2 regions of the Candidatus Thiodictyon syntrophicum genome follow, and region 2 is predicted to be linked to the other one. Evidence: predicted binding sites of a transcription regulator. Region 2 holds the regulator's gene; the other holds the start of a gene.
The links. The regulator sigma-54, encoded in region 2, starts transcription at its own class of promoters, with help from an activator protein. The targets are predictions, from matches to a motif close to TGGCANGNTNCNTGCTT.
Positions count from the first base shown of each region.

Region 1 (3,659 bases), 1.5 Mb from region 2:
ACGACGTCAAGTGCTAAATTTGTTGAAATGAGAGAATGCCCGCGGCTATCCTGAGTCCAAGACCTTGGGTCGGTTTTGTGGTTGCGGACGGTGGTTCGGCCGCGCAGACTTAGCAGAAACCGATGCAGTCGAATCTGTGTGCTGGGATCGGGCAGGCAACGGGTATCTCTCATGACGACGGAAACCAAGAAGACCCTCGACAGCTTTCCGGACTATTTCTCCATCAAGGCCGCCGTCACGGCCGCGGAGCGCGGAGAAACATATCGGATCCGCTACCGCGTGTACTGCGAGGAATTCGGCTATGAGCCGGCGGACCGATTTCCTGACCGGATGGAGACCGACGCCTTCGACCTGACTGCCGCCCACTGCCTGATCACCCATACGGCAAGCGGCATGCCCGCCGGCTGCGTGCGCATCTGTCCGGGATGGATCGCCGGGGCCGAACAGGAAATGCCGTACGAGCAATGCTGCGCGGCAAGCCTTGACCGCCGCGCCATGACTGCCGTCGGCGCGCCCCGGGACAAAGTCTGCGAGGCCTCCCGGTTCGCCGTGGACGCGGCCTTCCGCCGCCGCTCCGGCGAATCACTGACGCGTTTCGGTGAGATTACCGCCCTGGACCTTTCAGACACGGAGCGGCGCACCTTCCCCATGCTCTCGGCCGCCCTGATGCTGGCTGCCACCGCCCAGGCGGAGATTTTGGACCGGCCCTATGTCTTCGCGGTGATGGAGCCCTTTCTGCCCCGACTCCTCCAGCGCTCCCGTCTTCTGATGCGACGCATGGGTCAGGACGTCAACCACCACGGCATCCGCGCCGTCTATTTCTCCCACAGCCATGTGTTCGTGGAGGCGATGGAGCATGGCGACTTCCGGGATCTCTATGGTTGGATCCACACACAGGTCCGGTCGACCCTGCCGGGCTAGTTGGTCAGCGTCGTCTCCGCCGCCTCCAGCAGTTCCACGATGCGCTTATAGAAGCGCCCGGCCTGGGCGCCGGCCATGACGCGGCGATCAAAATTGAGCGTCAGGGTAAAGGTCGGCCGGACCACCAGTGCTCCAGCCTGCACCAGGGGCCGATCCTTGACCAACCCGAAGGACACCCCGAGCGGCCAGGGCCAGGTGGCGGCGATCATGTCGACCCCATATTTTGCCGGGGAACTGATCACAAAGGCCCCCCCCCGATACTGGACCCACAGCGTTGGCACCAGTACCGGCAGGCGGATCACCCAACGCGCCAGAAACCTTGGCAGACGATTGATAATAAAAGAGAAACTTGCCCATTGTTGATTACTGGAGGCATCACTGACGGCCAGGTCGTGAAGCCGTGACGTCAGGGTGTCGAGACCGAGACCATCGGCGTCACGAATCATGTCGACAAAGGCGACCATCGGTGCGTCGGGCAGTTCCCGCTCGATCAGCACCGCGGCATCGATGTGTGTAAAGCGCTGAACCCGGGGGCCGAGCAGTGGCAGCCGGACCAGGCGTCGGTTAGCATAGGGGTGTTCCCGCACCGCCAGGGCCAGGGCCTTCATGACAAAGGCGGTGTAGGAGGGTTTGCGCGTCCCGGACTGGGCGGCCGCGGCCCGCACCCGCTCGATGGAGGACAGGTCGACCTGTGAGAGGAAGGTGACGGTCGATCCAGGCCGCTTGATCTCATATTCGACAATCGACATGACCGCGGACAAAAAGCGGTTACGTGGCTCCATCGTGTAACGGCCGTCAAGATTCGGCGTCTGCTGGTTCACAAGTCTCTCCCGTGGTATGTAAAGGGTGGGCGCCCCGGCACGACAGGCCGGGCAGGGGCATTTTTCCCCGCCCGGGGCCGCAGTGCAACCGGCAGCGCCCCGGGTGCCTGACAGTGGCCTGACCAGACAAGTCGGACGCTGAGCCCCCCGGAGTGTCAGCTTTTTTTACACTTTCAGCGCCAGGGACCGGGGTGGCGCCTCGCCGGGGCCCAAAGAAATTCACTAACATAATGGCTAATATATCTTTTTTTCTATCGCAACAGATGTAGGCACGCATGTTGCTTAAGGTTTAGTATGCAGCCGTCACGACGGCTGGTTCAGGTCGCGGCGCTTCGCGACCGAAAGGTCCGAGTCCGGTGCGTCACGTTCCGGTATGACGCAAAAGTTGTTATCATTCAGACTGCCAGGAGATACACCATGACATCCGTCAGGAACCCGATGCCCGCATTCAAGAAGACCGCCATTGCCGCCTGCGTGGCCGTCCTGGGGCTGCCGCTCGCCGCGCAGGCCAATCCGCTGACCATCAACATGGGCGGCTTCGGCACGGCCACGAACGTCACCCAGTTCGACTGGGCGCCGTCGCCCGTGATCTCGATTGGCGGTAATACCGCCTTTCAGAACTATATCGGCACCAGCGGGGCATGCCCCACGGGCAGTTGCGAGTTCGATGTCTACAGCCACGGCCGTCTGAATGCCTTCAACAACGACGCCGGTACGCCCAGCGGATTGAATCAGGCCGGTGGCTGGGAAATCACCTACGAGATCGGCTTCCAGGAGTCGGTGACTGCGGCGTCGATTAATGGCGGTACTGGGCAGAGTTCAGCGAACTTCGGCTTCGTGACCGGTGCGCCGAACTACTTCCGCATGTGGTACGACAATTTCGACTCCGACTACCTGGCCGGAACCGGCTTCACCGATGGTACCCTGATGCTGGCCGGTACTGTTTCCCCCAGCGGTGCCTTCATCTCTAATTTCGGTGGGGATTTCACCGACATCGCGCTGCTGGATCAGTACGGGGCCGATGGCTGGGGCGGCAAGCAATCGATCGGGGGTTCGGGCACCACCAGCACGATGGCGCTGGACGTCCTTCCCGTCGACATTACCCCCGGGGTCTTCCCTGGAACCATCGCGTTTGACCTGTTCCGCATCGCGAACCTGGGCCAGAGTCTTCAGTTTGAAACCGTCGATCCGTCCAAGTCCTTTAATTGGGACTCGACCGGCAGTGGCGCGACAGTCGGCACGCGCATTGTGTTGGACAGCAACGCCCGGACCGGAGGTCAGCAAGGTGTCAACGGCAATGACGGTACCGACACGCTCTTCCAGTCGGATGCCAACAGCCCGGTCTCCGGTATTCCGGAGCCCGCCACCCTGGCCTTGATGGGGATCGGCATCCTGGGTGCCGCCGCCGCCCGCCGCCGCAAGGTCTGACCTGACCGACCGCCCCGCCGGGGGCGGCGCCGAGAACAAAGGCCCGGGGCTTGCCCCGGGCCTTTTGCGTTCCGGACGGCGCCCCGATCCCCGGCCCCGGGGCCTCACAGGGTATGCTCAACAAACTCCCGGAACCCCGCCACGGCCGATCGGCCCTTGAACCATTCCGCGACCTGCGCCGCCGCCGCACCCCAGCGGGGTTCCGCCAACATGGCCGCGACCAGGCGGCACAGTCCGGCGGCGCTGACCTGCTCGCTGCGCATCAGGGCCCCCGCGCCGGCCGCCGACACCAGGGCCATGGTCAGGTGCTGGTCCAGATTGGTCGCGATCCCCAACACCGGCGTGCCCTCCCCCAGCGACTGGTAGACGGTTCCGCTACCCCCGTTACAGATGGTCAGGACGGCGCGGCGCGCCGCGGCGCTGCCCGGCAGATAGTCGGCCGCGTAGACGTTGGCCGGGACCCGACCCAGGTTCGCGCGTCCGGCCGTG
Region 1 is NZ_CP020370.1:1,934,288-1,937,946, reverse strand. Features, by position in the region: gene THSYN_RS08270 (PEP-CTERM/exosortase system-associated acyltransferase) at 172-921, shown strand; gene THSYN_RS08265 (2-oxo acid dehydrogenase subunit E2) at 918-1,742, opposite strand; gene THSYN_RS08260 (PEP-CTERM sorting domain-containing protein) at 2,181-3,170, shown strand; gene THSYN_RS08255 (glycosyltransferase) at 3,275-3,659, opposite strand, start outside.
Region 1: a site for sigma-54 is predicted at 2,010-2,026, ahead of THSYN_RS08260 (PEP-CTERM sorting domain-containing protein). Genes of this name have one in related genera too.

Region 2 (3,659 bases):
CGGTCTTCCGTAAACTCTGCGCACGCGACAACATCCTGGCGATCCTTCAGACCCGCCGCGACCTGAACCGCAACCAGCAGCGCGAGCGTTGCGAACAACTGCTCCAGGAACTGGGGATCAGCCATGTCGCCGCCTCACTCGCACTCAGCCTGTCCGGCGGCGAACGCCGCCGCCTGGAGATCGCCCGCGCACTCGCCGTGGACCCGGTGGTGATGCTCCTCGATGAACCCTTCGCCGGGGTCGACCCGATCGCGGTCGGCGACATCAAGGCCATCGTCGCGCACCTGCGCGAGCGCAACATCGGCGTCCTGATCACCGACCACAACGTCCGCGAGACCCTCGACATCTGCGATCGCGGCTACATCATCAGTGACGGCAGCATGATCGCCGCCGGCACTCCCACGCAACTGCTCGCCGACCAGCAGGTGCGCGAGGTCTACCTCGGCACCGATTTCTCCATGTGAGCGCCCCAGACCATTCCGCCATGGCGCCCGAATAGGCTAGAATCAAAACAGGCACTCAACTTGCTAGACTCGATCGGTCCACCCCACACGCAGCCCCCGCGATGAAGCAGTCCATCCAGCTTCGACTTGGTCAGCATCTGTCGATGACGCCCCAGTTGCAGCAGGCGATCAAGCTCCTTCAGCTATCCAACCTGGAGCTCCAACAGGAGATCCAAGAGGTCCTGGACAGCAATTTCATGCTCGAGGAGGGCGATGAGGCCGACCGCTTCCAGGCCGCCGACGCCGCCGACGCCCGCCTGGTTCAGGACGCCACGCCGGAGCCGACGGCCACCGTCCAGGAACAGACGATCGAACGCGAGGTTCAGGGCGAGTCCAGCGAGATGCCGGACGAGCTCCCGGTGGACACCCACTGGGACGATGTCTACGAAAACTATCTCCCGAGCGGCAGCCAGGGCAGCGACGACAACGACTTCGACCCCTTCTCCCAGCAGAGCCGCCCGGAGACCCTGCATGACCACCTGATCTGGCAGCTCAATCTGGCCCGGCTCAGTGCGCGCGACGAGGTGATCGCGCTCGCGGTGATCGACGCCATCGACGGCAACGGCTACCTGCGCACGGACTGCGAGGAACTGCTGAGCACCCTGGGCGACCCGACGATCGCCCCCGAGGAGGTCACCACCATCATCCACCGGGTCCAGTCATTCGACCCGGCGGGGGTCGGCGCCCGCGATCTGCGCGAGTGTCTGTTGCTGCAACTGCGCCAGTTACCCCAGGGCGCGCCGACGGCCCCCGGCCAGACCACGCCGCAGGCGCTGGCCATCGCGATCTGCGCGGACGGGTTCGACTTTCTGCCCCGCAACGACGTGGCGGCCCTGGCACGCCTGCTGGGCGCCCCGGAAGCGGCGATCCACGCCGCCCTGGAGGTGATCCGGCACCTGAATCCCCGCCCCGGCACCTTGATCGCGGAGACCGCGTCGGAGTACGTTGTACCCGACATCTTCGTGCGGCGTGTGGAAGGTGTGTGGCAGGTCGAGCTGAATCCGGAAACTACGCCTAAACTAAGAGTGAACGCCGACTATGCGCGGCTCATCCGGCGCAGCGACCAGAGTGCGGACAGCATTGCCTTGAAAAGTCACCTGCAAGAGGCCCGCTGGTTCATCAAGAGCCTGGTCAGCCGCAACGACACGGTCCTGCGCGTCGCCGCCAAGATCGTGGAATTGCAGCAGGAATTTCTCGAACGCGGTGAGGAGGCCATGAAGCCGCTGATCCTGCGCGACGTCTCCGAGGCGCTGGACCTGCACGAGTCCACCATCTCGCGGGTCACCACCCAGAAATACATGCACACCCCGCGCGGGACCTTCGAGTTCAAGTTTTTTTTCTCGTCCCACGTGAACACGGCGGCCGGGGGCGAGTGTTCATCCACGGCCATCCGCGCCCTGATCCGCAAGATGATCACCAATGAATCGGCCCGCAAGCCCTTGAGCGATAGTCGGATCGCCGACGAGTTGGCCGATCAGGGCATCAATGTTGCGCGACGCACCGTCGCGAAATACCGCGAGGCGATGGGCATCCCACCCTCGAACGAACGCAAACGCCTGGCTTGACAGGCGGTTTGAAACCAGAGGAGAAGACCAGACCATGCATATCAACCTGACGGGTCACCATATCGACGTGACCGAGGCCCTCAAGGGGTACGTCGATAACAAGTTCGAGCGCCTGGCTCGCCATTTCGACCACGTCATCAACGCCCACGTCATCCTGACGGTGGAGAAATTGGCCCAGCGCGCCGAGGCCACCCTGCATGTGAACGGCGGTAAGCTGTTCGCCGACTCGGTCCATGAGGACATGTATGCCGCCATCGACACCCTGATCGACAAGCTGGACCGCCAGATCCTGCGCCACAAGGAGAAGAAGGCCAGCCACCGCCCGGTGGCCGTCACCGGCACCAAGCCCGGCGAGACCGAGTAAGGGCGAACCCCGATAAACCACAGGGTCGCACCCGGGCCGGCACGCACGGACACCTCGGACACCCGTTCGAGGTGTCTTTCGTTGCGACCCGGGGCCATCCGAACCAGTGTGACGGGCGCGTGCGTCCCGCACGACCAAGAGGAGTCAGCCGACATGACCCGCACCCACTTGCGCGACCCGCGCCGCGGTACCTGCCGCGCCGTCCGGCATTGCGTCCGCGGCCAGGAGCGGTAGCCGATGTTACCGCCCGACTTCATCAACGAACACCGCATTGGCCGCGGTCTTGAGATCGCGAGCAAAAAGCGTCTGCTCGAGACCCTGGCCCGCCTCCTGGCCACGGACCATCCGCAGTTGAAACCGGACCTGATCTTCGAGCGTCTCCTGGAGCGCGAGCGGCTCGGCAGTACCGGGCTCGGGCACGGCATCGCCCTGCCCCACGCCCGCGTCAAGGAGGCCACCCAGTCCCTGGGCGCCTTCGTCTCCCTCGCCCGCGGGGTCGATTACGACGCGGCCGACGGGGAGCCTGTCGATCTGGCCTTTGCGCTGCTGGTGCCCGAGACCGCCACCGAGGAGCACCTGCAACTCCTGGCCGAGTTGGCCGGCCGCTTCAACGATCCCGCGGTGCGCCAGCAGTTGCGGCAGGCGGGGTCCGCCGCCGCCGTCCTGCGCGTCTTCGGCGTCGCCTAGCGCACGGCGCCCCATCATGGCCGACAGCCTCCAGTCACTCATCCGGCACACCGGGCCCCGCACCCGGCTGCGCTGGCTCACCCCTGAGCCCGGCACCCGCCGCCCGCTGCGCGGGGACGACCCGACCCTGTCCGGCCAGGCCCTGGTCGGGTCGCTCAACTGCATCCACCCGAACCGGCTGCAGGTTATCGGTCGCGCGGAACTCGTGTACCTGGCCGGTCTCGGCGCCACCGCCTTCGCCGAGACCATCGAAAAGCTCTTCACCGACCGGCCCACCGCGGTGATCTTCTGCGACGGGATCGAGCCCGAACCACTGTTCTGGGACTGGGCCGAACGCACCGGCACCCCCCTGATCGGGTCCCCCGTCTCGGACGAAGAGTTGATCAATCAACTGCGCTACTATCTGACCCACGCCTTGGCGGAACGCAAGACCATCCACGGCGTCTTCATTGAGGTCTTGGGGATGGGCGTGCTGCTGGCCGGGGACCCGGCGGTCGGCAAGAGCGAGTTGGCGCTCGATCTGATCAGCCGCGGACACCG
Region 2 is NZ_CP020370.1:470,919-474,577, reverse strand. Features, by position in the region: gene lptB (LPS export ABC transporter ATP-binding protein) at 1-464, shown strand, start outside; gene THSYN_RS02060 (RNA polymerase factor sigma-54) at 566-2,068, shown strand; gene hpf (ribosome hibernation-promoting factor, HPF/YfiA family) at 2,103-2,432, shown strand; gene THSYN_RS02050 (PTS sugar transporter subunit IIA) at 2,670-3,119, shown strand; gene THSYN_RS02045 (hypothetical protein) at 3,136-3,659, shown strand, end outside.